One region of the Tenacibaculum sp. AWR4_210 genome, then DNA from elsewhere that is predicted to be linked to it. Evidence: riboswitches for the same ligand, from Rfam matches in the RefSeq annotation. Region 1 holds a riboswitch; each other region holds the start of a gene.
What was found. A riboswitch is a leader RNA that binds a small molecule or an ion and turns the genes downstream of it on or off. The one in region 1 is predicted to bind cobalamin.
Positions count from the first base shown of each region.

Region 2: linked by a shared signal. The riboswitch ahead of ACXAG7_RS07560 (TonB-dependent receptor plug domain-containing protein) and the one ahead of ACXAG7_RS16495 ((2Fe-2S) ferredoxin domain-containing protein) in region 1 are both predicted to bind cobalamin.
Region 3: linked by a shared signal. The riboswitch ahead of ACXAG7_RS16880 (TonB-dependent siderophore receptor) and the one ahead of ACXAG7_RS16495 ((2Fe-2S) ferredoxin domain-containing protein) in region 1 are both predicted to bind cobalamin.

Region 1 covers NZ_JBSWYF010000010.1:291-11,143, reverse strand. The annotation lists gene cobN (cobaltochelatase subunit CobN) at 1-1,265, shown strand, start outside; gene ACXAG7_RS16515 (hypothetical protein) at 1,271-1,774, opposite strand; gene ACXAG7_RS16510 (sirohydrochlorin chelatase) at 1,774-2,712, opposite strand; gene cobA (uroporphyrinogen-III C-methyltransferase) at 2,719-3,456, opposite strand; gene ACXAG7_RS16500 (Rossmann-fold NAD(P)-binding domain-containing protein) at 3,459-4,277, opposite strand; gene ACXAG7_RS16495 ((2Fe-2S) ferredoxin domain-containing protein) at 4,258-5,097, opposite strand; cobalamin riboswitch at 5,284-5,468, opposite strand; gene ACXAG7_RS16490 (AAA family ATPase) at 5,526-6,059, opposite strand; gene cbiB (adenosylcobinamide-phosphate synthase CbiB) at 6,056-6,991, opposite strand; gene ACXAG7_RS16480 (pyridoxal phosphate-dependent aminotransferase) at 6,979-8,004, opposite strand; gene ACXAG7_RS16475 (cobyric acid synthase) at 8,018-9,484, opposite strand; gene ACXAG7_RS16470 (sensor histidine kinase) at 9,642-10,853, shown strand, end outside.
Region 2 covers NZ_JBSWYF010000003.1:342,535-353,387, reverse strand. The annotation lists gene ACXAG7_RS07575 (adenosylcobinamide-GDP ribazoletransferase) at 1-608, opposite strand, end outside; gene cobT (nicotinate-nucleotide--dimethylbenzimidazole phosphoribosyltransferase) at 613-1,662, opposite strand; gene cobU (bifunctional adenosylcobinamide kinase/adenosylcobinamide-phosphate guanylyltransferase) at 1,668-2,171, opposite strand; cobalamin riboswitch at 2,329-2,525, shown strand; gene ACXAG7_RS07560 (TonB-dependent receptor plug domain-containing protein) at 2,607-4,562, shown strand; gene ACXAG7_RS07555 (thiol-disulfide oxidoreductase DCC family protein) at 4,609-5,025, opposite strand; gene ACXAG7_RS07550 (ABC transporter ATP-binding protein) at 5,172-5,885, shown strand; gene ACXAG7_RS07545 (ABC transporter permease) at 5,878-7,107, shown strand; gene ACXAG7_RS07540 (ABC transporter permease) at 7,110-8,327, shown strand; gene ACXAG7_RS07535 (efflux RND transporter periplasmic adaptor subunit) at 8,374-9,492, shown strand; gene ACXAG7_RS07530 (DUF1573 domain-containing protein) at 9,752-10,165, opposite strand; gene ACXAG7_RS07525 (valine--tRNA ligase) at 10,339-10,853, shown strand, end outside.
Region 3 covers NZ_JBSWYF010000010.1:103,597-114,449, forward strand. The annotation lists gene ACXAG7_RS16860 (DUF3526 domain-containing protein) at 1-504, opposite strand, end outside; gene ACXAG7_RS16865 (ABC transporter ATP-binding protein) at 509-1,210, opposite strand; gene ACXAG7_RS16870 (hypothetical protein) at 1,395-2,048, opposite strand; gene ACXAG7_RS16875 (N-acetyltransferase family protein) at 2,059-2,577, opposite strand; cobalamin riboswitch at 2,684-2,871, shown strand; gene ACXAG7_RS16880 (TonB-dependent siderophore receptor) at 2,964-5,303, shown strand; gene ACXAG7_RS16885 (PepSY domain-containing protein) at 5,345-6,853, shown strand; gene ACXAG7_RS16890 (SLC13 family permease) at 7,050-8,492, shown strand; gene ACXAG7_RS16895 (hypothetical protein) at 8,553-9,080, opposite strand; gene ACXAG7_RS16900 (methyltransferase domain-containing protein) at 9,205-10,524, opposite strand; gene ACXAG7_RS16905 (DMT family transporter) at 10,597-10,853, opposite strand, start outside.

The DNA.
Region 1 (10,853 bases):
GGAAATACGTCCCTTCCGGACCTTCGGGAGCCCCTACTCGTGGACGAGTCGATTTATTACCTACAGGACGAAACTTTTATTCAGTAGATGTTCGAACCATACCTACAGAAACGGCCTATCGTTTAGGAGAGCGCAGTGCTCAATTAATTATTGATCGTTACTTACAAGAACACGGAGAGTACCCTGAAACCATTGGGATTTCTGTTTGGGGAACCGCTACGATGCGAACCGGTGGTGATGACATAGCGCAAGCCATGGCACTTTTAGGGGTACGACCAATTTGGAAAAATTTAAACAGAAGAGTAACGGATTTTGAAATCATTCCTCTAGTTACCTTAGGGAGGCCAAGGATTGATGTGACCTTGCGTATTTCTGGATTTTTTAGAGATGCTTTCCCCGATGTGATCAACTTGTTCAATGCAGCGGTTCAAAAGGTAGCGCAGTTAGAGGAACCTCTGGAAGATAACCCGATTAAAAAACGCGTGCTAGCAGAAACGGAGTATTGGTTAGAGCAAGGCTTAGAAAGACAGCAAAGTGAACAGAGAGCCCAGTTTCGAGTGTTTGGTTCAAAGCCCGGTTCTTATGGAGCAGGCCTCCAAGGACTAATCGATGAAAAAAACTGGAACAGTCCTGAAGATCTCGCAAAGGTGTATATCAATTGGAGTGGCTATGCATATGGTACTTCTAAACAGGGAGTGTCAGCACACGAGTCATTTAAACATCGTTTGCAATCCATGCAGGTAGTCATGCAGAATCAAGACAACAGAGAACACGATATACTCGACAGTGATGATTACTATCAATTCCACGGTGGACTAGCCAATGCAGTGCAAACGGAACGCGGAGAACAACCTTCAATTTATTTCGGCGATCATTCACGTCCTGAAAATCCGAAGGTGAAAACTTTGAAAGAAGAACTGTTAAAAGTATATCGCTCTAGAGTGGTCAATCCGAAATGGATAGCTGGTGTAAAACGACATGGTTATAAAGGCGTATTTGAAATGGCGGCTACCTTAGACTACCTATTTGCCTATGATGCGACCACCAATTCAGTTGATGATTTTATGTATGAAGGAATTACTGAAGCCTATCTTTTGGATGAAGAAACGAAGAACTTTATCGAAGAACACAATCCTTGGGCGTTGAAAGATATGAGTGAACGACTACTAGAGGCCGTTCAGAGAGGAATGTGGGAAAACCCTTCTGATGAACTCGTAGAAAAGTTACAACAGTTGTTTTTAGAAGGTGAAGGGCGAGTTGAGTAAACGATCTAACCGCTGCTTTTCTCGCGAATGCCCTCGAAAAAAGCAGCGTGTCTATGGTATTGGTAACCATTGGCTTCCATAGTTAACTGATATTCTTTAGTATTGATACTCAATCGGCATGGAGCAATTTGATACTCCTGAAAAGTAGCTAAATATCGTGCATACCGAATAGGAATTCCCAGTTTTACGGCGAGTTTGAAAATGGAAATTTTACAAAATCGGATGTTTTCAGGACCCGGTGTAAAAGAGAGATCTGTTATATCGTGGTATGGTAAAAAGAGTGTTTCCCGAGTAGTTTCTTTGGCGTAATGCAGGGCGATGCCCTTTTCAAATACTTGGAGATTTATCTTGCCGTTTTTATGCCATTCAACCTTAGGGCTACCATTAATTTTGTAATGGAAGTAACGTAAAAAAAAGTTTGTACTTCCCTTGCGATGTTGAATGCTTATAGGGGCACCCACTACCTGTTTGATTTTACTTGTTGACTTGTCCTGTTCTTTTACTAGCATTAGATTCCTAAAATGTTCTTGAGTTTAGCGCTAATACTATTGGCATCTTTTCCTGGCTTTTCGTCTTCTTCAAAAAGTATTCCTTTGACATTTAAGTGGTGTCCAATTTGTTCTTGTCCTTGATCTTGTTCAAATCCAATGATTTGTTTTCTGTATTTGCAGAGCTGACAGTTCATATGAGCTGTACCATTTTTGGCTTCTTCCAAACGTTCATCAAAAGCCTGTAAAATGAGTTCGTCAGTGCCAAAAGGGTCCGTATAAATGAATTCATTTTCAGATTTAGCCTGTTGTTGTGTAACACTGCTGTAGATACGCTCTAAGAGTACTCCTGTAAAAAAGAAGAAAGGAATGACGATGGTACGTTTAAATCCGAGTTTATTAACCATACTAAGACATTCGTCTACCTTTGGATATGCCGTTCCGCTATATCCGGTAGTGGCAAAACCAAATCCCATACCATCCCAAAGCATGCTGGTCAATTTTGCTACGTCACTGTTGGCATCGGAATCTGTGGTACCTCTTCCTACAACTACTAAACAAGTGTCTTTTCTGTCTATTGCTCCAAACTTAGCTTCCGTTTCTTCGATTCGCTTTTTTGCTAAATCGAGTAAAAAGGAACTGACCCCAATGTGTTTTCCCATGTGGATGCTCAAATCGTCGTGATACGACTGCAGGGTGTTAAGTTCATACGGGATATCATTCTTAGCGTGAGAACCCGCAAAAAGAATGACCGGTAAGGCGTAAATTTTGCGAACACCATTAAGGTACATACGCTCTACAGCAGCTTCGTAAGTAGGATGGTTAAATTCTAAGAAACCGTAATCTACCTCATAACTGTTCTCGTATCGTGCTCGTAATATGCTTACGAGTTTTTTAAATGAAGTAACTGCATTGGGGCGTCTACTGCCGTGCCCGCAAAGTAATATTCCTTCTTTCATCAAATATTAATTGTTGTTAGTTGTTAATATGGGTTCCGCTCCAATAATAAAAACGACGGGCATGGGTAAATCTCGTTCGGCTACCAGTGTTTCAATAGTACCTAGAGTCCCACTTAAAATTTGTTGGTTGCTTCGCGAGGCATTCGAGATGGCATTGACGGGAATGTTTGGGTCTTTACAAACTTCCATCAATTTAGGAATAATGCGATGTAGACTTTTGAGTCCCATATAGATGCTGATGGTATTTCCAGCTTTCAGCATATGTGCAATGCCGTTGAGTTGCTCAAAAGAATAGTCAGCAGTATGTGCAGTACAGATAAGTACGGCGTTTGATTTGTTGCGCTCCGTAATTGGAATATTATAGATGTTTGCTGCGGCTAAAGCTGCTGAAATTCCCGGAATTACCTCAAAGTCTACAGAGCGTTCACTTAGATAGCGAGCTTCCTCAGCGGCTCGTCCGTAGATATAGGGGTCACCAGATTTTAATCGAACGACGTTTTTTCCTTGTGAATAGTGTTCGTGTAGCAATTCATTAATACGAAGCTGACGATCCATTTGATTGCTGCTATCTCCAAATTTTCTGCCGACGTATATTTTCTCAGCATGCCCGTTTAAGCTGAGTATGGCTTCCGATACTAAATTATCATGTAAAATAACATCGGCTTCCGTAACTAATCGCGATGCTTTTACCGTCAGTAATTCTGGGTCACCGGGTCCTGCTCCAATAATAGAAATTTTGGCCATGCTTAAATTAGTTTTAAAGGATCGGGGAATTTATATACGTATGCTAGTTTTTCTTTACTCTTACGATTTGAAATCAGTTTGAAATTTGTAGGTGTTTGTTCCTGTACAAATTCTGGAGCCGTTAATCCAAGGCGCGCTGCTGCTAGGGTATAAAAGTGCTCACGTGTAGGATGCTCGTCAGAACAACCATTGAAAATTTCACCCCAACTTTCTGTTTCAATGATGCGTTGAATGAGTCCTATACAGTCATCGCGATGTATGACATTGACGGGTGATTTTCCATTTCTGAGCTCTTTTTTGTTAGCCAAAAATCGTCCTGGCAAACGATCGTACCCAATCAACCCCGAAAATCTAAGGATGGTTAATCGTTCTTGTAAAGCCTCTTGAAGAGCTTGCTCTGCAACTCGCACCGCTAAGCCAGATGCTTTTTCAGGATGAAGGGGTAAAGACTCCGTAACCCAATCATTGGTGTTTTGATACACAGAGGTTGAGCTGATAAAGAGAACCTTTTGATGTTCTTTTATAAACGGGAGTAAAGCCGATACCTGCTGTGGGTAAACGGTTTCAATAGCATCGATACGTCGCTTCGGTGGAAAGTTGATAATGATAATATCACTGCCCTCCAAAAAAGATGGAATCTCATGAGTATTCGTCGTCGATCCTAAGGAAAAAACAAAAGGAGTAAATCCTTGAGCTTTTAGCATTTCCACTTTAGAGACGCTCGTAGTTGAAATATGAATAGTATAGTCTTCTGCTAGTACGGTAGCTAAAGCACCACCGAGCCAACCTGAACCAACTATACTAATTTGTGGTAACTTCATCGGCAATTCTAGGTGAGTTAATAGTCATTTCTAAATATATTGTCATTAGATAAGTCCAAAGGTCTTGATTTTCTTTTGGAATTAAAAAATTCACAATCGGTTTTCCTTTTCTGTTTTTTAAATGTATAGCCCCCTGATAGCGCTCATGATTATCGAACCAGTATACCTCAGAAACACCTACTTTTCGACTTAGAATTTCTGGGGCTACCTCTTTCTCCATAGCTTTGGTAATTGGACCGATGGCTATAGCGAGTTCCGCTTCAGGTCCCTTAATCATAAGGTCAAAAGCATCTGTGTATTTTACCTGATGCTCAGTGGTAATTCGCGTGTTTTGGATAGGGTGGAGCAGTTCGAAGTTTGGAAACTTTTCAAACATGGTTTTTAGTACGGGATATAAAAACTGGTCAGAGGCTGAGGCTCTGGCAACGAGTACAGTCCCGTATTCCTCATGAACTTTGGGTTTAAATACCACAGGAGTAACCTTGCGTTCTCGGTTAGATAAAACGCTTTCACCGCCTTCTTTAAATAATAAATAGGCCTCTACTGGTGATTGCGCAGTAGTGTGGGCCTCTACTATTTCAATTACTTTTTGTTGGTCTAGTTGTTTGTACCAAAAATTTCCAGGCTGAACTATGAGCGTAGGAGCATCTTCACAACGACCGTTACAACGAGTTTTTATGGTATGAGTGCTGTGCCATAAGTCGGCATTTCTCAAATGGGCTCTAGCTTCTCTAACACTCAATTCACTATGTGCCTTCCTGCACGATCCGCCATCACAAAACTGAAAGGTGGTGGTTACTTTTGATAAGTCTTTTCCCATACCTAGCGTTTTGAATAGATTGTAGTGTTACAAGAAAAAAGCAGAAATGCCGAAGAGTAGGTCTTTTGGAACAGTATTCCAGACCATACCCTGCTTAAAATCATTGAATTTGTCATAATTGTGTTGATAATAGCAGGTAAGGGAAGAAAATATGTAACTATTTTCGAACTCTTTACCCGAGAGTTAATAAATATACACAAAGAGGCAGGTCTCCTGGCTTCGCTCTATTTTGTACACCTTCCCATAACGAATTACAGTGGTTGTCGTACAAAAATTGGTGAGAGCTTACAGTTGCGGGAACAGCTTTGGGTTTGCACCAAATTCCCTTTTAATTTTTAGTGTGCTAAAAAACCAATTTGTTACCTGCGAATATAAATGATATTATTTTAAATCAATGTGATGATGTCGAGAAACAGAAGGAATCATTCCTAATGAAGGTGGTTTGTATATTGAATCACGGCAGTAACGCGTTTGCTTACAGTTGTTTTTTGAAGTTGAATAATTTCAAACCCCAAGTCTTTGTAGGTCTTTACTAACTCTTTATGCAGGGCCTGGGCTTCTGTGTACGATTGTAGTCGTTGTGGATCTTGCTCGTAGATCGCCTCCCATGCAGGTAGTAAAAAGACAGTCGGATAGTAAAAATCGAAGTAATTAAAAGTTTTCCATTGGGTACTGATAAGGCCTCCATAATGTTTTAAGTAGGCGATGTTATCTGGTAATCCACGGTCTACAAAAGCAAAATTTGAAATGGGTTCATCAAATTTAGCTAAAGTGTTCTCATAGACGAGCTCCGTAAATCCGGTAACATCTTGCCAAGGGGTTTTTTGACCTTTCTTAGCTTGCTGTTCCTCAATAACCGCACGAGCAATTTCATCAAAGCATTGCATACCTTTGTTTCTGAGAGCTTTCAACAAGCTAGTTTTTCCAGAACCCGGACCTCCTGTTATGATAATTCGATTCATAGTGTGTAATAAAGGTATTGTAAAATAGCGATAAGAACTACAAAACAAAAAGTACTTCGTTGGTTGATCTTGGATACGGCTTTGAATTCAGTGGGGAGTACTTGACGTGAGTTAGTCCCTATATAGGGTTTGTTTACCAGTTTTCCATGGTAAACATTCGGGCCCCCAAACTGACAATCCAAAATAATAGCTAATGCTGCTTCCGGATATCCCGCATTCGGGCTTGTGTGATTTTTTGCTTGCCTCATGACTGTAGGGAGCTTATGTAACTTTCCACTGACGAGTAACATGAGCACTGCCGTTAATCGGGCAGGAATAAAATTAAAAACATCATCTAGCTTGGCAGCAAACTTCCCAAAATAATAATAACGGTCATTTTTGTATCCAATCATGGAGTCTAAGGTGTTAATCATTTTGTAGAGCATCGCACCGGGAATTCCCAAAAAAGCATAGTAAAACAAAGGGGCAATTACACCGTCACTGAGATTTTCAGAAACAGTTTCAAATACCGCTTTGGTAATTTGTTGAGTATCTAGTGATCGGGTATCTCGACCTACAATCCATGACAGTCTTGAGCGTCCCTCTTCGATGCCTTTTTCGAGAGCAGTAAATACGGCATTGCCTTCTTCAAGCAGACTTTTGTTGGCCAGTGCGTAAAACAAAAAAATACTTCCGATGCTCAGTGATACATAGAGGTATTGAGCAGTCCATTGCATGAGAAACCAAAAAAAGAGAAAAGTAGCAACGCAAAGGAGAGCAGTTAGCAAAAGTCCTTTTAAAAATCGATGAGTTCCATGGTTTAATAATCGAGTACCTAGGGAAATCGCATTTCCAAAGAGTCGAATAGGGTGTGGTAACATTCGCGGATCACCCATAAGAAGGTCTAGTACATATCCAAGTAATAAAGGTGAGATGCTTATCAGTGCTTCCATGCTTTTAAGGCTTTTAAGAGTAGGTTGTTTTCAGAGTCACTTTGCCCCGAAATTCTAAAATAACGCTGGTTTAAACCTTTGAAATTAGAAGCATCTCTAATCAACAGCTGGTGTTCTTCAGCCAAGTAGTTTTTTAGGCGTTGAGATACGTAGTCTTGCATCTTTACCAAGAAATACGAAGTTCGAGAAGGGATACTATGAAAACCAGGAATCTCTGAGATAGCAGTTTGAAGTTCGTAACAACGTTGCAAATATGTGGAAAAGTCAGGATATAACGATGCATAGTTTTGGAAAATATACCGTCCAGCACTAAGCGCTAAAGCATTGACATTCCAAGGCATTTTGTGTGCAGCAATAGCATCGATAATGGCAGTAGCTCCCATAAGGTAGCCAAGGCGTAAGCCGGGAATGCCAAAGACTTTGGTCAGTGATTTTACGATGATGAGGTTGTTGTGTTCCGCTAATAATGGGACTACCGAAATAGCACTACTCGTAAATTCAATATAAGCTTCATCAATAACGAAATAAGTATCGGGGTATTTTTTTAAAAGCAGCGCTATTTCTTCGCTACTATTTTCAAATCCATCCGGATTGTTCGGATTACAGATAAAAGCAATATCAGAATTAAATTGATGGGTAGTACAGTCGTGTCTGTGTAAGTATTCTATTTGTAGGCCGTGAACTCTAGAGGCCAATTCATATTCCGAAAAACTGGGATAACAAATACTCACTCGTTTCTTACTGAAGTGTTGGGCAATGAGATAGAAGGCTTCAGTAGCGCCATTGCTAACTAGGATGTTTTGCTCAGAAACTTCGTGTTTAGCTGCGATTTGTTTTTTCAGAAATTCACCACTTGGAGCTGGGTATTGATCAATCGTATTAATTTGTGTGCGTAAATGCTCTTTAAGATCTGGTGCACTTCCTGTAAACCAAACATTAGAGCTGAAATTAGCCTTGAAATTAATATGACTGTAGAGGTGTTTATCGTCACCATGACCGTATTGAATAGCCATAAGATTTACGTTTTTAGTGTCGTTGCATTTCTTTTATAATAAATTCAATGTCTAAATGAGTAGCCAAATGCTCTGCAAGACGATCGTAGTTTTCATTTTTATACGCTTCGTAATCAAATTTTTCTCCTTGTTCTGTAGTAAAACCTGCCAAAAGAGTATCTACGATTTCTGCATTGTCAAACAAACCATGAATATAGGTACCCCAAACCGTAGCAGTTTGATAGCCCTCCGGCTTGCCGTCAATACTGTTCATCGGAGAAGACTCTTCAAATGTAGTGTGTCCCATATGAATTTCATAGCCCGTGCATACCGAAGAAATTTTATTGAAGGTAAAACTGGTTTGTACCGTGATCTTCTCCTTTGCCATAATTGTTTTTGCGGGGATGATTCCCAAACCAGGTAAGGTGTTGATTTCGTTTTCAATTCCGTGAGGATCTTCAATAGAATTACCTAACATCTGATATCCACCACATATCCCGATGAGTAGTTTTCCTTTTTTGGATGCCTGCATGATCGTTTTTGCAAGTCCCGTAGTTCTTAAAAACTGTAAATCGGCCATGGTGTTTTTACTTCCGGGAATGATAATGATATCCGCTTTTTCTAAATCATCACTCGACCGTGTATAAAACAAATGAACTCGCTCGTCCATTTCTAAAGCATTGAAATCGGTAAAATTAGAAAGGTAGGGGAGTAGGATAACTGCAATATTTACGGTGTTTTGACCTGTAGTTTTGTTTTTGGTTTCGAGTCCAAGTGAATCCTCGTCTTCTATATAAATATCAGGAGCAAAAGGCACTACTCCGAGAACGGGAATCTTAGTGAGATCTTCGATGATTTTTTTGCCCGCTTCAAACAAACTTATATCTCCTCTAAATTTATTGATAATAATTCCTTTAACCAATGCGCGTTCATCATCGTCCAGAAGAGCAATACTCCCGTATACGCTGGCAAATACTCCGCCTCTATCAATATCAGCAACTAAGTAAACATCGGCATTGGCCGCTTTTGCCATACGCATATTAACGATGTCGCGGTGTTTCAAGTTTAACTCGCTAATACTACCGGCACCTTCCATGACTACCGGTGCGTATTGACTAGCAAGAGTCTGAAATGCCTGTGTGGCTTCCTTGAACAACTCCATTTTATTGTTGCCTAAAAAATACGCTTTTGCACTTTGGTCACCAATCGGTTTTCCGTGCAAAATTACTTGCGAAGAGTGTTTACTAGACGGTTTGAGTAATATAGGATTCATCGCAGTAGAGCAAGCGATGCCTGCAGCTTCTGCCTGAACTGCCTGAGCACGCCCGATCTCTAATCCCTCTGGAGTAGCAAAGCTGTTTAACGACATGTTTTGAGCCTTAAAAGGGGCAGGGTGATATCCTCTGAGTTTAAGTAACCTGCACATTCCAGTGACAATTAAACTCTTTCCGACATCCGATCCCGTTCCTACAAACATAATCGGTCGTATTTGTGGTTTCATGGTCAAAAATTTAGAGCCTAAAAATACTTATATATTGGTGATATCAAGAGTTCGCAGATTGGCTTTTTTAAAGAATTGTCCTAAATTGAATGTTTTCAGTAAATTACCTGTGTGTTTTTGTATATTTAAGTTCGAATTATTTTGATAAGGAATCCTGATGTTAAAACAATACTTAAAAAGATTGGGGAAGTTAGAGTCCTTTGAAATTAGAAACAGCAGTATTGTACTCTGTTTAATTTCTCCAGGATTGTACCTGTACTCAGTACTCATTTTTGAATTCAATGTAAATGCTGTTGAGCTTCCCTATATGAGGGAGCTGTTTTCTATAGTATTTTTAGCGGTAGGGCTTTTGCCTAGGTTTAAAAGGAAATGGATATATAAGTATTACGGGTTATTTGTATTTACCTTGCTGTTTACATTCCAATTTTATTTGACCTATACAGTCGCACTGAATAAATTTTCAATAGATTACCTCTTGGGAAGTTATATTGTAATGTTCGGAGGAATCTTAATGTTGACAAATAGAACGCTCGTCATAATTTTTAGTGCCATACAGTTATTACATATGACCTATAGAGTGGTCTATTCCGAAGTGGATATCCTGACGGAAGGAGCAATACTGATTTCGATAGCCACCATTTTTATTTATTCTTTCATTATTATCAATGGGATTATGAGGTACAGAAAAGGCTTAGAAGCAGTAAATAGATCTCTAGAGAAAAATATTGAACAGCGGACGAGAGATTTAGAAACCCGAGCGAGAGAATTAGAATTGCGTAATAAAGATTTGGAAGAGTTTGCTTATGTAGTTTCTCATGATTTAAAAAGACACTTGAGAAATATACATACCTTGGCAGAATGGGTAACCTTACCAGATATAGATGAAGAAGAAGTTAGCAAAGAAGAAATGGCGCACAATTTGAAAACTTTAAAAGAACAAGTTGATATTATGGATCTGTTGATAAATGGGATTTTAAATTATTCTTTACAAGCAAACAAAGAGCACGCGGTTAAGTTATTGAATGTCACAGAGGAGTTAATGGACCTCGTTGAAAAATGGGGGAGTGACGTTGTGATCATTAAATTTTTAAATAAGTTTCCTGAAATTTACTATAACCAAGCACAGTTTACCCAGATTTTTCAAAACTTGATAGATAATGCCATAAAGCATAATGACAAGGCGGTAGCTAAAGTAGCTATAGATTACTACAAGGAAGGAGAAGAACATGTTTTTGTTGTTTCAGATAACGGCCCGGGAATTGAAGAGAAGTATCACGATAAAATCTTTCAGCTTTTTCAAAAGTTGGAATTAGACGCTTCTTCCGAGTCTATAGGGATAGGTTTGGCCTTGGTAAAAAAGATTGTGGAG
Region 2 (10,853 bases), on a different contig from region 1:
ACCAAGGTGTTTTCTAATAACAGCAAAGGTGCAAGGCCAAAAAATCCGGATATAATGAGTGCTTTGGTACTCATTTGTTTGGTTGTTGGTTTGATTTTAGAACTGTCGTTATCACGTACATACGGATGTGTATACAACAGTAAGGTTGCTGCAAATCTACTGAGGCTGTGTCCGGCAATAAGGATAAAAGGAAGTACAGTTGAAAGGGTACTCAGTTTATACAAGGCCAAAAACTTGAGCGCGATGATAAAGAGTAAACCTAACACACCAAAGGTTCCTAAGGTCGAGTCTTTCATAATGGTAAGTATTTTGGCTTTGGTCCATCCTCCACCAAATCCATCACAAACATCAGCAAATCCATCTTCGTGAAAAGCCCCTGTTATCCAGACCGAACTAATCATACTTATCAGCACCGAGATATCGTTGTCAAAGACCTGTGTGCTCAACCAATACAATAGACCGGAAATTGCACCGATTAATATACCGACCAAAGAAAAGTAACGACTGCTTTTGTTGATATAATCAGGTGAGTGATCTACCCAAGAAGGACAGGGAATTCTCGTAAAGAACAGCACGGCAGTTAAAAAGTAATGCACTTGTCTTTTCATGGGGTTAGGCGTTTTTTGTGGTGGCTGCTGATACTTGGGCACTCTTAAAAGTTGCCATATCATTTAAAAATGCTACACTTGATTTAATAATAGGGAAGGCTAGGGCACAGCCGGTTCCTTCTCCTAAACGCAAGCCCAAATTGAGTAGGGGCGTCGCTTCGAGGAAATTGAGCATTTTAAGGTGTCCTTGTTCACCTGAAGTATGCGAAAAAATACAATAGGCTGTGATGTTAGGTTGTAGTGCATGTACAGCTAGTAGGGCGGCAGTTACAATAAAGCCATCAATGAGTAAGGTCATTTTTAAGTGGGCTGCTCTCAGCATAGCACCGCTCATCATGGCAATTTCAAATCCTCCAAAAGTAGCTAAAGCATCCAAAGGAGATTCTATCTTTTCACGGTGAAGAACATAGATATCACTCAGCGTTTTTATTTTAAGTGCAAGTCCTTCATCATCGAGTCCAGTACCTCTGCCGATACAGTCAGCTATGGGCGTGTTGGTAAAGTAGCTCATGAGCAAGGCAGCTGAGGATGTATTGCTAATACCCATTTCACCAAAGCCAATGACATTGGTTCCGTTCTGATACAGTGTATCGACGATGGCAGCTCCATGATTCATGGCGTTTTCTAATTGTTCCATGCTCATGGCTGGGCCTTGGCTATAATCGCGAGTACCTTTCGCAATTTTGGCCTGTATAAGGTTTGCCTGTGCCTCAAAATCAGCATTTACGCCAGCATCAACGATGCGCAAATCCAACTGGTTTTGTTGGCAAAAAACATTGATTGCTGCCCCACCATGTAAAAAGTTAAGCACCATTTGTTGGGTAACTTCCTGTGGGTATGGGCTTACTTTATTGGTAGTTGCGATTCCGTGGTCACCCGCAAAAACAACGATGGTAGGGGCAACTATTTCAGGAGTACAAGTTTCTTGTATTTGGCCTATTTGCAAGGCTATTTTTTCGAGAGTGCCAAGGGCTCCTAAAGGTTTTGTTTTGGTGTCGATGGCCTGTTGAAGTTCAGGTACTAAGGTTGTCGGTAATGGTGCTATCGTAAACATGTTGTTTATTTTAAGTGTAAAGGGAGTCCAGAAACCATAAAGGTTGCTTTGTCTGCACGTTGTGCAATATATTGATTCATCCAGCCTTGAAGTTCTACAAACTTTCTTCCAATAGAACTCGTTGCGTGCAGTCCCATGCCAATTTCATTAGAAATGATAATGATATTACCGTCTATTTGTTGCAGTTTGTCGAATTCTTCTTTAGCGAGTTGTAAGCTCTTCTGCACGTCACTTTCTGTATCTGTAAAGTAATTCGTGAGCCAAAGCGTTACACAGTCAATTACCACGGTTTGTCCTGCAGCGATGACTGTACTGAGTTTTTTTTCTTCTTCAACGGTGCTCCACTGCTCTCCGCGATCATCGATATGTCGTTGTACGCGCTTTTTAAAATTAGCATCCCAAATACGAGAGGTGGCTAAGTAAATTGGTGCTGATGACAAGGACTCTGCAAGTCGCTCTGCGTAAGAGCTTTTTCCGGAACGTTCTCCTCCAGAGATGTAGTAAATCATAGAAGATAAATTTTGAAATACAAAGATTAGAAAGATTTTGATAGCAAAAAAGACTTTTTATCACGAATTCGTTAGAAAGTAGCACGAAAAGAAATGAAAAATTAAAATATTGATAAAAAAACGGTAATATATGATTCAGTAATTAAAAGAATGCTATACATTTGCCCCGAATTTTGGTTTTTCCTTTGTTGCCCAACGGGCGAGGAAAATTAAAAGGGAATTCGGTGTAAATCCGAAGCTGTTCCCGCAACTGTAAGCTAAACCGCTTATTATCATTCAAGATTACCACTGTATTTATGGGAAGGTAGATAATAAGACGCAAGCCAGGAGACCTGCCAATTTTCAAGAATTCGAACTTTCGGGATAAAAGTTTGGGGGCGGTTTACTGCGCTGATTTTTTTCCTGAATATTTAAAAATTAAAGTAACATTTACTAATGAGAAAACAATTATTTTTTGTTGGTGCCTTGGCACTATCAATGGTAGGGGGAAGTTTGTACGCTCAGGAAAATGAGCAAACGAAAAATGAAGAGTTGGACGAAGTTGTGGTAACGGCAACCAAGTTTGATTTGAAAAAAGAGCACACGGGTAAGGTGATCTATACCATCTCTCAAAAGGAAATTCAACAAAACGCTGGAAACACAGTAGTTCAGTTATTAAACAATTTACCAGGAATTGAAATTAATGGTGCAAACTCGAATAGAGGACGTCAAATAGGAACTTATATCCGTGGAGGAAGAAGTAGACAGGTGTTGGTGTTGATAGACGGTATTCCGGTATCTGATGCATCGGGGATCAATCAGAGCTATGATTTGCGTTTGTTGTCGTTAAACCAGATTGAAAAAATTGAAGTTTTAAAAGGAGCTGCTTCTACCTTGTATGGAACAGGAGCTGCAACAGGGGTAATTAATATCATATTAAAGAAATCGTCAAAACAAGCGATCCGCGCTACCTATGAAGCGAGTATCGGTACGTACAACGATAGCAAGTCGTTTAGTGCCCGTCCAAATAATAAAAATCAAAACGTTAGTATCAACGGAACGCTTGGGAATTTGAAGTACTTGGCCTATTTTGATTTAACTGGAGTTGAAGGATTGTCAGCTGCTAAGAGCAAAACGGATCAAGTTTTTGAAGATGATTCTTTTTACAGCAAAAATGCCTTGGTAAAATTAGGCTATGATTTTACGGAGAATCTCGATTTAGGATTATTTCTTAACTACGATGAGTTTGATTCGGAATTTGATGCAGGTGCCTACAGAGATGAAGCGAGAAATACTTGGGCATTTTCTCAAGTTCGCTACGGTGTAAAACCGAAGTTTAGTTATGAAAATGGAGAAGTGTACGTGTTGGCGTCTTTTAATAAAATAACACGTAATTTAAAGCAGTACAGTAGCTTTTCTAAATCGATTAACGAAAGTATGTATGAAGGAACTGCGGTAAACATTGACGTGGTAAACAAATATGCTTTTATGGATAACAAATTCCAAGTGATTACTGGTTTCAATTTCCAAGAGCACAAGAACGAAACCAATACGCCTTTTGCCCAAATTAATAAGGACGTAGCAAACTTTACTACTTCAGATCCGTACGTATCTATGGTTTATATCAGTGATTTTGGATTGAATGTGAACGCAGGAGGACGTCTTAATATTCACAGTAATTACGGGAATCATTTTGTTTATGACGGAAACGTATCATACAATGTAATGAATACTAATGATTACGGAGTGAAGTTGTTAGCGTCGTACGGAACGGCCTTTATTGCACCGAGTACTTACCAGTTATTTTCACAATACGGAGCACTTACTTTAAACCCGGAAACCAGTGCTACTTTTGAAGCTGGATTTGAGTCTTATTATAAAAATTACAAGTTGAATGCCGTATTCTTTAACCGTAAGGTGAACGATGCGATAGTATTCCAAAGTTTGTCAGCTGCTCCTTGGGGAGTGTATGCAAACTCTAATGGAACTGTAAAAACCAATGGGGTAGAAGTACTTTCAGAGGCGAAACCTCTCGAGTATGTTAAATTGACGGCAAATTATACCTATACGAATAAAGATGATAATGAAGGAGCTAACAATTATATTCCGAAACACAAAGTTGTGGCAGGAGTTGAGTTAACGCCTATTAAAAATGCAGCTTTTGCCTTTGTGTATAAGCACATTGGTGATCGTACAGTATTTGATAAGTACGGATCTTTTGGACCACGAGGTGAAACGGTAACCATTGACAGTTATAATTTACTCGATTTTACAGCGAATTATTCATTGTTAAACAAAAAAGTTACCTTCTTCGGAACGGTATCGAATATCTTCAATACTGATTTTGAAGAAACCTTAGGGTTTTCAACCTTAGGAAGAAATGTAAAATTAGGAGTTCGTTTAAACTTTTAAACGAATTGTTTGTTTCCAAAAAAGGCGCACTTCGGTGCGTCTTTTTTTATGGTAAAAACTTTGCCTGTTCAACAGGAGTTGGAATGCGGCATGCAGCCCTTTTCCCAAACCAACGATAGCGGTTTTTGGCCACCCAATCGTACAGTACATCTCGGAGTGATCTCGGCACCAACCATCCGATGGCAAGGAGGTACCAAAATCCGCCAAAACTAGTCCCTATTTTGAGCACTGCCGTCGATTTTATATCGCAGGAACCCCCAGGTTCATAAAGAATGATGGAATCCACAGCTTCAGATGTGAGATTTAAATGGGCTTGCACCGCACTACCAGTTTTCGAATCCAAGGCCGCAAAAACATACAAATTATTTTTGTCATATTTTAAAATGCGCTGGACCGAAGCATCGCAAAAATTGCATACTCCATCAAATAAAACAAGTCGCTTGCCCTTAGGAATATCGAACATTTGATTCAGATTGTTATTTATTTGATAAAATTACCAATTGTTTTTGTAACATTAATTATAAATGAGCGTCTTGTAAAAGAAAGCGGATATTGAGTAAGAATTTTCTAATGATGAGAAGGATTACTTATCATAAAACAAACTAACAGATGATACGAATCGAAAATCTGCACAAATCTTATCCAATTGGTAAAGATTCACTGCACGTTTTAAAAGGATTGAACTTACATATTAAAGAAGGAGAATTTGTTTCTATTATGGGATCATCGGGATCTGGGAAATCAACACTCCTGAATATAGTAGGCTTACTCGATGTACACGATGAAGGAAAATATTATTTAAATGATCAGTTAATTGAGGATTTAAATGAGAAGAAAGCTGCTATTCTAAGAAATAAATTCTTGGGATTTGTTTTTCAGTCTTTTAACCTGATTTCATATAAGACAGCCGTTGAAAATGTCGCACTTCCGCTGTATTACAAAGGAGTAGGGCGAAAAGAACGCATTCAAATAGCGTTGGACTATTTGGAAAAAGTAGGCTTAAAGGAGTGGGCAAATCACCTGCCTAATGAGTTGTCGGGAGGACAAAAACAACGGGTAGCCATTGCCAGAGCCTTGGCAACCAAGCCCAAAGTAGTATTGGCGGATGAGCCTACCGGAGCCCTCGATTCATCGACAACGGATTCGGTAATGGATTTACTGAAGGAAATTAATGACGAAGGAATGACGGTATTCGTTATTACTCACGAAGAAGATGTTGCAGAACAAACAGATAGGGTGGTTCGATTGAAAGATGGGGTCATCATCAGTGATGAATTAACAGAGTCGGGTAAATCAAAAGCTAAAGTTCATAAGTATGTTTGATTTAGATCGCTGGAGAGAAATATTTCAGAGTATCAGTAAAAATAAGCTGCGTTCGATATTGTCAGGCTTTACGGTGGCGTTTGCGATTTTACTGTTTACCTTGCTGTTCGGAATTGGAAACGGGCTTCAAAATACCTTTAAAAAAGAGTTTGCAGGGGATGCTATCAATTCTATGTACGTTTGGTCAAACAGAACTACAAAGGCCTATAAAGGAAATCAAATAGGAAGGCGCATCCAATTTAGAAATGACGACTTTGAGTTTATAAAGGAAAAGTTTGCAGATAAGTTGCAAATGATTAGTCCACGTATTCAACGCGGTGTCAAGGTGGTATACAAAACCAAAGAGGATAATTATACCTTGAGAGGGGTATATCCAAAATACGACTTGTTAGAGTCGGCTACCGTTACTGAAGGTCGATTTTTGAACTATCGCGATATCAAAGAGCGATCGAAAGTAGTCGTTATTGGTCGTATGGTTGAAAAGGATTTGTTTGGACAGCTGAGCGCCTACGGTAAATTAATCAATATCGGTGGAATCATGTACCGCGTAATTGGGGTATTTTCTGATCCAGGAGGCGATAGTGATGAACGTTATATTTATGCTCCCTTTACTACCTTACAACGTATTTATGGTAATAACGATCACATCGATGAGTTTGGAATGATGTACAATCCAAAGTTAAGTGTTGATCAGGCCATCGTTTTTGGAAATCAATTGCGCAAAGCGTTAAAGATAAAACACGAAGTAGCACCGAATGATCAACGCGGTATCCGAATCAATAATTACGCTTCAGATAACAAGCAGGTGTCGAGTATGATGTTTGGTTTGGGAATCTTGATTCTTATTATCGGGTTTGGAACCTTAATTGCCGGTGTGGTGGGGATTAGTAATATCATGGTATATATCGTGAAGGAACGTACCAAAGAATTGGGAATTCGAAAAGCAATAGGGGCGACTCCGAAATCGATTGTTATGATGATTATGTTGGAAGCAATTATCATTACAGCCTTGTCAGGATATATAGGATTATCCATCGGAGTGGGTATATTAGAAGTTGTAGGTCCAAGTTTAAAGCAATATTTTATACTCAACCCAGGTGTCTCTACTCCTGTAGTTGTTGGGGCCACTATCACCTTAATTTTATCAGGTATGCTCGCCGGATATTTACCTGCAAAACGAGCTGCCAGAATTAAACCTATTGTTGCATTAAGAGCTGATTAATTATGAAATTTTTATTTGACAAAGATACCTGGCAAGAAATATACGGGAGCATTCGCAAGAACAAAATGAGAACTGCGATTACCATTTTTGGAGCCTTTTGGGGAATTTTACTTTTGGTGGGGCTCTTAGGAGCAGCAAAAGGAATAGAAAATGGGTTTAACAGCTTGTTTGGTGATTTTGCGACCAACAGTGTATTTATGGCAGGAGGAAGAACGTCGATGCCGTTTAAAGGTTTCCAAAAGGGACGTCAGATCAATTTAACGAATAGTGACGTCGAAAAAATTAGATCTGAGATCAATGGAATCGAGTTCGTCGTACCTCGAAATGTGACTGGAAGTTTAGTGGTAAAGGGGACGAAAACCGCCAACCTGACTATTTTTGGTGATTACCCAGAATTGGATAAAATTCAAAAGAAAAAGTTGACCGCTGGACGCTTTATCAATCAATCTGATATAAATCAGAATAGAAAGGTATGTGTGATAAGTACGGAGGTGTTCAAGCAATTGTATGACATAGATGAAGAAGCTATTGGTAGTTTTCTCAAAATTAACAATATCGGATACATGGTCGTAGGAGTGTATAAGCCAGGACGTTTTGAAGGGAGTAATAATATCCACATTCCATTTAGTACCTATCGTCTGGTATACAACCAAGGAGATAAGTTTCGTTGGATGGTAGTTACTGGAAAAGCTGATGCAGATATAGAACAAGTAGAGTCGGATGTAAAACTCTTACTAAAGAATTTGCACAAAGTACATCCTGAAGACAACAGAGCTTTTGACGGGTTTAACCTCGGGAAAGAAATTGCCAAGGTAACAGGCTTTTTAACGGGAATGCAGTTTTTAACTTGGTTTGTTGGGATTGCTACCTTAATCGCTGGAGTGTTTGCCATTGGAAACATCTTACTGATTACCGTAAAAGAGCGAACGAAAGAAATAGGTATCCGTAGAGCACTTGGAGCTACGCCAGGTAAAATAAAGCAACAAATCATCCTTGAGTCCGTATTTTTAACCTTATTAGCGGGTTCTTTAGGGATCATTGCAGGTGGGTTAATATTGATGATGATCGATAAAGCGGATTTGTTAACCAACCCAACGGTTGATATCCCTATCGTACTCATCGCCTATACTGTACTCATTGTATTGGGAACGATGATTGGATTCATACCTGCCTACATGGCTACTGTGGTACAACCAATTGAAGCATTAAGAGAAGAATAAAACAGTCAATTAACAATAATAACGAGATAAATTAGATATAAAAACAATGAAAAAAGTAATCATTTTTGGAGGTATAGGATTATTACTCATAGTAGTTCTACTTTGGTTTGGTAAAAAGAATAGCGCTTCTCCAATTAGTTATGACACGGAAAAAGCATTCAAAACATCTATTGTAAAGAAAAGTACTGCCACAGGAAAAGTAGTTCCTTTAGAAGAAGTGGAAATTAAACCACAAATTTCAGGAATCATCGATAAAATTTATTTAGAAGAAGGAGCCTTAGTTAAAGCTGGAGATCTCATTGCAACGGTTCGTGTGGTACCTAATATCCAATCGTTAAATGCGGCAAATGGTCAGGTTAAAAATGCGCAATTGGCCTTTGATAATGCGAAGGTTCAATTTGAAAGAAATAAGAAGCTTTTTGATAAAGGAGTGATCGCACGTCAAGCTTATGAGAATTCAGAATTGAGTTACAACAATGCCAAGCAAAGCTTGTACAATGCAAAATCGGATTTGGATATCATTAAGAGAGGTACTACTGCAGGTTTAGGAAAAACAGCAAATACCAATATCCGTGCTACGGCTACAGGAATGGTGGTAGAGATTCCTGTGAAAAAAGGATACCAAGTTATTCAGAGTAACAACTTTAATGCGGGGACGACGATTGCGAGAATTGCAGATATGACAAAGATGATTTTTGAAGGAAATGTAGATGAATCGGAAGTAGGGAAGTTAATTAAAGGAACCAATATCGATGTTGCCATTGGTGCAATTGAAGAAAAGAAGTTTCCAGCAGTATTGAATTTTATCGCTCCTAAAGGAACGGATAATGGAGGTGCTGTTCAATTTAAAATTAAAGCAGATGTATCATTAGACGATAAGTACTTTATCAGAGCAGGATACAGTGCCAATGCAGAAATTGTATTGGATAAAAGAGATAGCGTATTGTCGATAAAAGAATCGTTGTTACAATTTGACAGAAAAACAGAAAAGCCTTTTGTAGAGGTGCTAATTGGAGAGCAAGAATTCGAGAAGCGCAAAGTAAAACTTGGATTGTCTGACGGTGTCAATGTTGAGGTATTGGAAGGGGTAGGTCCGGAAGATGAAATCAAAATTTGGAACAAAGTCGACAAGCAAAAGTCTAGTAATGACGATGGAGAACTATAATTTTCATTACATGTATCAGAAACACCGAGTTGTACTCGGTGTTTTTTTTGTGATTAATTTAACATTTGTGATTGCCAATCCTTAGCGGTAAAGAAAGCTTTTTTACGGAATTTCATACCTATTTAGGATGTACGGTAACAAAAAAAACATTGAGGAAAGAGGAGTGGGATAAGAGAAACTACGACACGAGGTATTCTAAACTAAAAAAACCTGCAGCTAGGGCTGCAGGTTTTTTTATGTTGTAATTAGTGTTTTTCTCTTAGTTAGTACCACCAGTTGACATCATGCTTTTCTCTTTCGATGGAGTTGCATTTTGGTCGATAAATCCTTTGATTTTAACTACTTTTCTCGCAGATTTAGCATTAGAGATGATCGTGATTGATTTAGAGAATCCTCCAGGTCTCTTAGTATCGTAAGAAACTTCAATCTGTCCTTTTTGACCTGGCATAATTGGCTTTTCAGGTTTTTTAGGTACAGTACATCCACAAGTAGATCTTACATCTTTAATAATAAGTGGAGCATCACCAACATTGGTAAACTCAAATACGCGCTTACCTTCTGAACCTACTGCTACTTTTCCGTAGTCAATAACTTCCTTCTCAAACTTAAATTCTTGCGCACTTACTGTTAAGGTGACTAAGAAAATAGCTACTAATGATAAAATTGTTTTCATAATGTTAATTTTAATTAGGGGGTTATTATTATAACCGTTACACAAATTTATAATTATTTTTTGGATTAAAAAATGACAACTATTTTTCTGTACCTCATAGATAGTTGTATTTTTGCTAATCAGATTTCAAAAATAATGCCAAAAAATATTTTGGACTTAATATAGTTAATTACATGAAAATTCCATCAAAATACAACGCACAAGAAGTAGAAGGGAAATGGTACGATTACTGGATGAAACACAATTATTTTCATTCGGAAGTAGATGAAAGAGAGCCTTATACGATTGTAATTCCACCACCAAACGTTACGGGAGTTTTACATATGGGGCACATGTTGAATAATACCATTCAAGATGTTTTAATTAGAAGAGCGCGATTACAAGGTAAAAATGCTTGTTGGGTACCAGGTACCGATCACGCCTCTATTGCCACTGAAGCGAAGGTGGTCGCAAAGTTAAAAGAACAAGGAATTGAGAAAAGTGATTTAACACGTGAGGAGTTCTTAAAGCACGCTTGGCAATGGAAAGAGGAGTACGGAGGAATAATCTTAGAGCAATTAAAGAAGTTAGGAGCGTCTTGTGATTGGGAACGTACTGCATTTACGATGGATCCTGCGTTGTCAGAATCTGTAATCAAAGTATTTGTAGACCTGTATAACAAAGGGATGATTTACCGAGGATACCGCAT
Region 3 (10,853 bases), 100 kb from region 1:
TGCCCTAGGGCTTGCTCCTTGAAGTAATAATAGCTTAAGACGTCCGCTTTGCTTTTCACTACTAATACTGTGAAATGCTAAAAAAATCAGTAATAAGGGTAATACATACTGTAGTAATAGCGCACTTTTTAACTTGCCAAACTTAGAAGCTGCCATCATTTGTGAGGCTTCAGAATGAACCATTTCATTCTGAACATGACCTTCAACACGAATGACATTTCCGAGGACACTATGTACCCCCTCGTCCAAACTACTCAAGGCATTACTCGGTTTAAACACAAAGGTTCCGAAATGAGCTGCCCCATGAGGATTCATTTCTTTTAAGGCTTCCCATTGTCCACGAACATGGGCTTTGGCTTGTTCAAAAGACGCTCGTTCTTGCGCCATTTGCGCCGCTCCTAAATACAACGCACTGCACAGGACAAGTACAAATCCAATACTCACTGCCCAAAGTGCTTTGTTACGGCTTAGGGCCCAACTTTCATTCTTTAAAATTGTCCACATAGCCCTAATTTTTCATAAACTCCAAGTACAATTGTTCCAGTTCATTGGCGCTAACCTCTGCTGAAGACAACTGTTTAACAAGTACTCCTTTTTTCAATATCCCAATGCGGTTGCACACCTCTCGTACTCTAAAAATATCGTGTGAAGCCATTAAAATTGCGGCTCCTTCTGAAGCCAGTTTTTTCAATAACTCTGAAAGTTCATTACTCGCCAACGGGTCTAATCCGCTCGCCGGCTCGTCTAACAAATAAACTTCTGCTTTTTTCGCGTAGGCTATGGCAATCCCTACTTTTTGACGCATTCCCTTCGAATACCCTGCCACTTTTTGACTATGTGCTTCCTCCTGCAATCCACAGGTCAATAAAAAATCTTTGAGTTCTTTTTTACTGTAAGAGATTCCTGCTAGCCTACAGAAATAATCCAGGTTTTCAACTCCCGTTAAATAAGGATATAAATTGACATTTTCTGGTATATATCCTATGAGTTTCCTCACCTTGGCAGTATCTTTTACCGTATCTAAATTTTGTACCGTGATACTTCCGGTATCAGGTTGTAAAAACCCCAATAACATATTGATCGTCGTTGATTTCCCAGCTCCGTTAGCTCCTAACAGTCCAAGAATTTCACCTTGCTCAATTTGTAAATTCAAATTGTTTACCGCAGTATGCCCTTTAAACGACTTGCTTACTTGTTTTATTTGTATCATTGAAATTCAATTATTGCAACAGTGTGGCAAATATAATAAAGAAAGCTATTAATGCATATAGGTTGCTTTCAATTTAACAAATAAATTTAGTGGGCTATTTCAAAAGTACGCCAAGCACAGCTTCAACAGTATCCTGAATTTATTCCTTTCTTATGTTTTAAAAAACGCGTGGTAATATTGAACCCTATTGTTTTAGATAGAAAGGATCTTGAACACTTCCTACATCGTGCACATTATACATAAAGGCACCTCCTTTTCTCAGTTCCAAATCATCAAACAATCCTTGTGCATCAGCAGCAGCGAATACCTCATTTAGTATTTTTTTCACAGCTGCATCAGCCCATAAATTCAATTCTTTCACTCCTGAATTTTCATCTTCATAATGCATTTTATCATACACATCTTCTTCTTCCACGGCCTCAACATGGAATGGAGCACATACCGCAAAAGGATCTAAAGACACACCGTATCCGACATTCCATTCACCAAATTCTGCATACTCATAATAGTGAGGGTCAATGGTTAATTTATAATCTCTCATATTATAAAGGCCGAACGAAAAACTTTCGAATGGTGGTAGCTCCTGATCGCTATACTCAAATAAAATGGCATCGTAGGTAGTAGCATCTTGCAACTGCATGGTTTTCCAATATGGAATGGCTCGCAACAAATCACTTTCGACTTCTCGTTTATAGGTTTCCAGGTCGTACTCTTTGTAAAGAGACAATGCTTTTTGTATAGGTTGATAGGAACTCGTCAATCCAGCTACGCGATGCTCCATTTCAATAAGATCACGTCTTAATTTTTCATTCAACTTTTTATTTAATTCACTTATCATAGGATACTTTTTACAATGGTAATTGGTATAAATTATTCGACGATAAAGGGACTTTCTTTACACCGACTTTTACAAATCCTAAACTTTCGTAAAAACGACACAGTTTCACATTAGTGGCTACGGCATCAAGACGCAAAAACTCGCAGTCTTTTGCTCGAGCTTTTACTGCAATTTTTTGCAATACTAAAGCCCCCAGTCCACGACCGTTATAGGCTTCTTTGATTACCAAAGAATGTACGTAAAATGCCTGGTCATCTCGCAATCCCCAATAGTATTCATCTTTTTCCATGATTCTAACCATACCGATGGTTTTCTCTTGGAGATCTCGGATAAAATAGTACTCTCCTCGAGACAAGCCTTCTTTGACCCAGGCAATTTTTTCAATAGGAGGATGAATCCAATACTGCCAATGGTCCACATTTTTAGCTTGAATTTTCAATGCTGTTTCTTTAAACAGTGCAAGTACCTCATCCAGAGCTTCCTCGTCTGCAGGATGAAATTCAAATTCTATAGGTTCTAAGCTACTCATCAGGTAAACTTAAAAAAAATCTCTCATATTCAAAGCCTTCAAGCCTGTACTTACTTTTCTCCTAATTAAAATTACATACAACTTGGTCATTTCTGTGAAATCCTTACTTTTACGCCCGATTTTTGGTTTTTTACGCTGGTAAAAATTAAAAGGGAATTTGGTGAAAATCCAAAACTGTTCCCGCAACTGTGAGGTTTATTTACAACGAGCAATCAATTAAGTCACTGCTAACATTAGTGGGAAGGCGATTGTTCGGAACCGAGTCAGGAGACCTGCCAACAATTCATAATTTTATTAGTAACTCTCGGGTAAAGGGTTAGAAAATATACAACTACTCATCGTAGTATTTTCTGCACATTACCTGCTTAAAACTCATTTTTCAGCAGATGAAAAAATTTGTATTATGCAGTGTATTTATGCTGTTGGCTATTGTTGCCAATGCGCAATCATACACTACAATTTCAGGAACCGTAAAAGACCTGAAAACCGGAAAAACCATTTCCAATGTCACTGTAGCCTTTAAAAATGTACGCAAAGGTACCCATACCGATGCCAATGGCCATTTTCAGCTTCAAGTACCTACTAAAACTAAAACTGTTCAATTTTCAAAAATCGGCTATGAAACCGTAGTAAAGAACATTGCGTCATTGTCAAGTTCTGAGCCATTTATTCTTTTTCTACAAAAAGAAGTCATCGCTTTGGACGAGGTGCAAATCGACGCTAGGAAACAAGGTATGAAGCCTGCTGTTCTGGCTGTAGGAAAACTTCCTATTAAAGATATCGATGCTCCCGTTACTACCAACAGCGTCGATCAACGATTGCTCCTTCAACGCGGAGTGGACGATTTAGGAACGGCGGTAAAAAGTGCCACTGGAGTTCGACCTATTAATCGTTACGGTGGTTTTCAAACCTTCCGAATTCGCGGATTTAACAATTTTGTTTTATTGCTAGACGGAGTGCGTGATGAGCGTCATAATATATCGACAAGTGCTCCAAGTACTAACCTTGCCAACGTTGCTCGTATCGAAGTTTTAAAAGGCCCTGCAAGTGTACTATACGGACACTCAGCGCTAGGAGGAATTATCAACATCGTTCGAAAAAAACCAACCCTTCACGATACTGGTAACTTTACTATTAGCTATGGTAGCTATAAAAGTTATACCATGAGTGCTGGTTTTGGAGGTTCCATTTCTCCTGAACTCCGATACCGAACAGACTTTGGTTTGACCAGAAGCCAAGGGTGGCGAGACTACGGCGTGGCTACCAACAACGGATCTTTTGCTTTGACCTATACTCCGAGCTCTAAAGATCGTTTGGATTTTTACTTACAAGTCAATGACGACCAATACGACACCGATACGGGAATTCCGATGGACGACGACGGTTCACTAGTACCTGGCTTGGATCCAAAAACACGTTATAACGATCCGCAGGATTATCTCAAACACAAACGCTACGACGCTCAATTAAAATACACGCATGAGTTTTCTGAAACATCAAAACTTACCAACCTTTTGTCCTATGCAAGTGACGATATTGATTACCTCTCTACAGAATTCTTAGTATTAAACGCTACTAAAGACGCTATTAAAAGAAATTTTCCTTTCTATTTTAATCATCAAACAAAAACATTACAAAATCAGCTCGATTATAGTTTTCAAGCCACAACGGGTAGTATAAAACACCAACTTTTACTCGGAAATTCTTTGAGTTTTTTGGATAGAAAAACCTTTAGAGGTAAGGTGATTGGCCCTGGTACGTTTACGACCATTTCTGTTCAAAACCCCGTATTAAACCAAGGACATATCGAAGCTGTTGACGACAAAGTAGATGTTAAGGAAGAATTTGTCAGTGGTTTTTACCTACAAGATGCCATTAGTATTTCAGAGCACTTTAAAGCCATGATAGGTCTGCGTTATGATATTTTTGATGGAACCTACTACAGAGATGAACTCAACAAGGATCGCGTTGTGCTTACTTCAGGAACGCGCACCACGATCCCACCAACTGCCTTTACCTATCGCGCGGGAGTTGTTTACCAACCCATTCCTGATGCGCTGAGCTTTTTTGCTTCGTATTCTAATTATTTTAAACCTTCTCGAAGAGTAGCTCCCAATGGTGTTGTTTTTGATCCGGAAAAGGGATACCAAATAGAAGGTGGTGTTAAGTATCAGAAAAACCAACGTTTTTCCGCAACCTTATCAACCTACTACCTACTTAAAAATAACATTGTTGAACGAACGAGTGTCAATGATTACCAACAAATTGGAGAAGCCGATTCTAAAGGAGTTGAATTAGATATTGAAACACAGCCTGTTCCTGGATTCTACCTAAAAGCAGGATATGCTTTTGTCGATGCAAAGGTACGGTCATACAACCCTCAATTACAACGTGTAGCTCCCGGTAACTCACTGCGTTTTGCTCCGAAACACAGTGCTAATTTCTGGGCCAACTACGAGTTCCAATCGCGAGCTTTGCACGGTATCGGACTCGGATTTGGAGGAAACTACGTGAGTAGTAATTTCACCAACTCGAGCAATACTTTTACGCTTCCGGCCTATACTACCCTAGACGGAACTATCTACTATCAAGCCAAACGCGTGCGCATAGGGGTAAACATTAACAACCTTGCCAATACACTGTATTACACAGATGCTATTTACGATCGTCAGTTCTTTGTAGGACAAGGTCGTAATTTCAGAATATCATTAGCTTATAAATTATAAACCGAAGTGCCCTCCCTTGTCGAGGGCACTCTTTTTATTTCATGAAGAAAATAATTACCCTTCATCGTTGGTTAGGAACGTTTTTTAGTTTCCTCTTTCTCATTTGGTTTCTTTCCGGAATTGTCATGATGTATAAGAGCTTTCCTTTTTTGAGTACTTCACAAAAGAGAGCCTTACAACAAAGCGCTACAACTGCAACATTGAAAGCCCCTTCGGAAGTTTTTCCCGATTACCGTAATGACACCTTACACCAACTCCGAATTAACTATCAGCTACAGCGTCCTGTTTATCACCTAACCTCCAGTAACGGCACCCTTATTTCTAGATATGGAGATACCGGGCAACAGCTAACTACCAACAGTGAACGAGCATTCTTACTGGCAAAAGAAGCATTAAAAACAACCGCAAAAGGATCGGTCACCCATTTGACTGCCCTGGATCAGTGGATTCCGAGAACTCGCTACCTCAAGCACCTCCCTATTTACAAAGTAACCTTCGACAGCCCCGACACCCCGTATGTCTACATTTCTTCTGTTACTGGAGAAATACTGTCACATACGACTGCCAGTGATCGAATGTGGGCCTGGCTAGGTGCCATTCCTCATTGGATTTACTTCAAAGACATACGCATTCATAACGAGCTTTGGTTCCAACTTATCGTCTGGCTATCTGGATTGGGATTTGTGATGGTACTTACAGGGATTGTTACGGGTTGGGTCCGTTTTCAGAAAAAACCAAAAAAACCATTCCAAAGATTTAAAAACAAGTGGTATAACCTTCACTATTATTTCGGTTTATTTTTTGGAATATTTATAACAACTTGGATTTTCAGCGGTTGGATGAGCATGACGCCCTTGAGCTGGACCCCGAGTACAGGCCTTTCTAAAGCTGAATTTCGCACATGGCAGGCCAGTGCAAAAACTCTTGCCTCTATATCACCATCGACCTGGAACAACCTTTCAGTACTGTGTAAACAAACGCCATTTAAAGAAATCCAGCTACAACTATTCCAACAAAAATATTACGCAAGTATTGGCGATGCGAATGGACAACGTCTGGTAGCTTTGGACAATAAAACCATCCCTAAATTAACGCAGTATGTAAATACCGTTAAAAAATTTCCAAGTCACCATCACATCCAAAGTGCAACCTTACTAAATCACTACGACGATTACTATTACAGCAGGCACAACAGTAAATCACTACCGATTATTCGGGTCCAAACAACCTCTAAAATTTATTACTACATCGATCCTAAAACAACGCAAGTTGTGTACAAATGTGCACCTAAAAACCGTGTACAACGATGGATTTACCATGGTTTACACAGTTTGGATTTCTCTTTTTTGGCCTGGAATCGCCCTTTATGGGACATTATTATGATCTTTTTATTGATAGGAGGCACCGTAGTATGCGCTACCGGTAGCTACCTAGGAATCAAATTTTTAAAACGAAAAAACAAGCAACAAAAGCATCGGAAAAACAAGAAAAAACGAAAAAAAAGTAGAAATATTTCCAAAAAACAAGGTCAATTCAAAAAATTTTATTAATTTCATGATTGTCTTAGGAGACGTCCTTAGACTTTCTTTTTCATAGCAATTTTCCCGTTCATCTAGAACGGGTTTTTTTATGCTTGCTGTTCACCTCATTTACTACCCAACTATTTTAGTTAAATAACCTCATCACCTTACATTTTAGTCAAAAAGACTATGTTTGTAACTACCAACCAGACTATTAATAACTTTTATGAAGAAACTTCTTATTCTATTTCTAGGACCTGCACTCTGCCTACTACTTACCTTAAGTCCCTGTGAACTCCTATCAGCAGGAGCAGATGCCGTTTTAGGTATTGCTATTTGGATGATATTATGGTGGATAACCGAAGTAGTTGCCATTCCAGTGACCGCACTTATCCCGCTGACCTTTTTTCCTTTACTTGGAATCATGGACATGCAACAAGTAACTAGTCATTACGGTCATCCTATCGTTTTCTTATTTTTTGGTGGATTCGTCATGGCCTTAACGCTGGAAAAAGTAAAACTTCACAAAAGAATAGCCCTACATATTATTCGATACACAGGAAACAGTCCGAATAGGATAATTCTAGGTTTTATGATCGCTACCGCATTTTTGAGTATGTGGATCAGTAATACGGCTACTACTGTAGTCATGCTCCCCATTGCCTACTCAGTAATTCAGTTACTCATAAACGACGCAGACGGATTTACTAAAAATGACCAGAACTTTTCACTGAGCATCATGCTCGGAATTGCCTATGCTGCTAACGTTGGAGGGATCGCTACTTTAATAGGTACTCCTCCAAATATCGTTTTTGCTGGTTTTATGGAAAGTGAATATAATTACAGTGTTTCTTTTATTGACTGGATGCTTGTAGGAATTCCTTTTGCCGTAATTATGCTGGGAATGATTTACCTAACGCTCACCAAAATCATGTACCCTAACAGACTGGGAAACTTTGAACAATCAGCAGCCTTGCTTCAACGAGAAATTCAACAATTAGGTCCCATGAAGAAAGCTGAAAAATACGTTCTCGTAATATTCATCACAGCGGTCATTGCATGGATATCGAAAAACACAATCAATCAACTATTCCCTGCCCTCCATCTTTCTGACACCAGTATTAGCATGGTTGCTGCCATGAGTTGTTTTGTGGTTCTCTATAAAAAAAACCCCCTACTCGCTTGGGATGACACGACTCGTTTACCTTGGGGGATCGTAATACTCTTTGGCGGTGGATTGGCTTTAGCAAAGGGACTTTCCAATGCAGGACTCATCGATGTTATAGGTAACCTTGTTAGTCAATGGTCTTCTACTAGTTCCTTACTCATTGCTGCATTACTGATTTCGCTTGTCTTGTTTATGACAGAACTTATGAGTAATGTCGCACTTATTGCCATTTTTGCTCCCACCGTTGTCGGAATTACCCTCGGCTTAGAGATGAATACACTACAGGTACTTATTCCGGTGACGATGGCTTCGAGTTGTGCTTTTATGCTTCCGATGTCTACACCACCTAATGCCATCGTTTTTGCCAGTGGTCACATAAAAATTCCACAAATGATGCGTGCCGGAATCGTATTAAATTGTATTGCAATACTCCTGTTAGTGCTGTTCTACAGCTATATAATTCCTTTGGTATTCGAACTACTGCCCTTGACACAGGTATAACGGCAACTACGAATCAAAAAAACGTTGCTATGCTAGCGGGATATCCTTTGTATTCACCGGTTACCAGTGAGTAGCCGTGTTTGCGTATCGTACCAAGCGCCCTTCATTGAGTTCTTGAAGGAAATCGCAGCTCGTCAATCGCAACATCACCGTATTTTCTTCCAAGGTCAAAGTATCGTGAATATCTCCAGGCAAGTACACACTGCATTCCCCTGCTTTCAATACATAGACATCCTTCTGAACGACTTGCATCGAACCATCGGGGTAAAATACTCGATTGTACAGTCCCATTTTTGACTGTCCTTCCACCGTACCATAAATTACCCATCCGCTACCATGATCGTGAGGAGGACTTTGATCTCCTCGTTTTTCAACGTGCCCCATTAACACAAAACCGTGTTTGTCACTTCGATAAATTTCCTTGGACGGTAGTTTTTGTTCCTTCAATTCCTCCATCCATGTCTCCTGCTTACTCGTCTTCATTAATTCTTCCAATAATACTTTACTTTGGAGTGTTAGCTCGGAAGTTAATGGTCCCCAAATATTTGATAATTCTTCTATAAAATGATCTAATGCTTTACGTTTCATAATCTTTGTTAAATATATGCTACTCTTTTTACTCTTCGTTATTGAACAATGTTATTTCCTTTTATGCTGAGCCTTCGTTTTCAATTCAGCGCGTTGATTGCAACCAAAACCACTAAAGCTCATCCTATTTCTTGCGCCCCACAAATCGCAAAACCGAACATTCAAAAGGTTCTTTACTACCTTCGTGTAATACCTCGTGAGTTACGGTCAAATCCAAAATTTCATAATTGGGAAAATCCTTAAGTATTGTTTCTTTCGCGTATAGCAAGCTCTCTTTTTGAGGTCCTTGCTTATTGTATTTCGGATGCTCAGTACTAAAATTTTCAAGAACGAGAATCCCTCCTTTCTTTAAGTGACTATCTAATTTTTCATGAATCATGACACGTTCATCTCCCTCAAAATGAACAAACAAAAAGCCCACCATATCAAAAGACTCCTTTGTGTAAGTTGCATGAATTGCATCTTGAACCTCGTAGTTGATGGTGACACCGTGTTTTTTTGCCAATCGCAATGCTTTTTGTTTAGCCTCAACGCTGTAATCATAAGCAGTAACATTCCACCCTAAACTTGCTGCATACACAGCATTTCTTCCCTCACCTTCTGCTGGCAACAGTAATCTCCCTGGTTGGAATTTGTTCAATTGCGCTGCAAAATACCCATCGGGCTCAGTACCGAACATATAAGCTTCCTTTGCATAATTTTCATTCCAATACTCTTTCATAAACGCTGTCCCTGATACGCGTTTTGAAGTTTTCTTAAACGCCTTAATTAGGTATTGCTTTGGGAGCAACTCTGTTCTAATATCAAAATCGACAAAACCCGCCGTCGTTAATTCATCCACCACAGTTTCAGGTGTCAATCGCATTTCACGAGGAGGCCCCTCATTGAGAAAACTGTCTTTTTTATAATCCACAATTACTAACTGCCCTCCTTCTTTCAAGCCCCTAGCTACTTTTTTAAAATAAGCCTGACGGTTGTGAATGTGGTGATAGGTATCTACTAATAGTACTACATCCACTTCTCCTTCCGTCAATTCTGGACTATCGACAGGCACTTTTCGAATTTCCAGCGCTTTTGAATTTCTTGCTCGTTCTCGAGATCTTGTCGTAAGCAACTCTATAAAATAATCATCCGTATCTGCTGCGATAACCTCAGCTCCGGCATCCAGCAATTTATATGAGAAGTAACCGGTTCCAGCTCCAATGTCCATAACCTTTTTATTTTCTAACGAACCTATGGCTAACAGTACTTCTTTTGGTTTTTGCCAAGCATCTCTGTTCGGAGCATCGAGATGTTTTTGCAAGTCACGTCCGCTGTGATGCCCTGAACTGTTTTTTTGGTCAGTACTGGTGTGCTTTGCTCCGCATCCAAATCCTAAAAAAACGGTTAACAACACACAAATTTTAGTTCCAGTTAAACGCAAACTATTCTTCTTTAAGCTCATAATTCTCTTTAATTTTCTATCCGATACAAAGATCTTGATATGTCGTAGCCTGTTTTATTTAATAAAGGTGCTTTATGCGGTACTATTTTCACGAAATACAAGACTCAATGTATACAACAACACCGTGCTAAATAGCAATCCACCTCCAAGTATTGTACTTAGACTAGGAACTTCATCAAAGATGTACCACGCCAATACAGGAGCTAATACATTTTGTAACATCAGTGTCAAGGTCACTTCTGATGCCTTTATATAACGAGTTGCCATCATACCTGCCACTCTTCCTAATGGAGCTGTCAGCAACCCCATCACCGCCATTACTCCCCAAG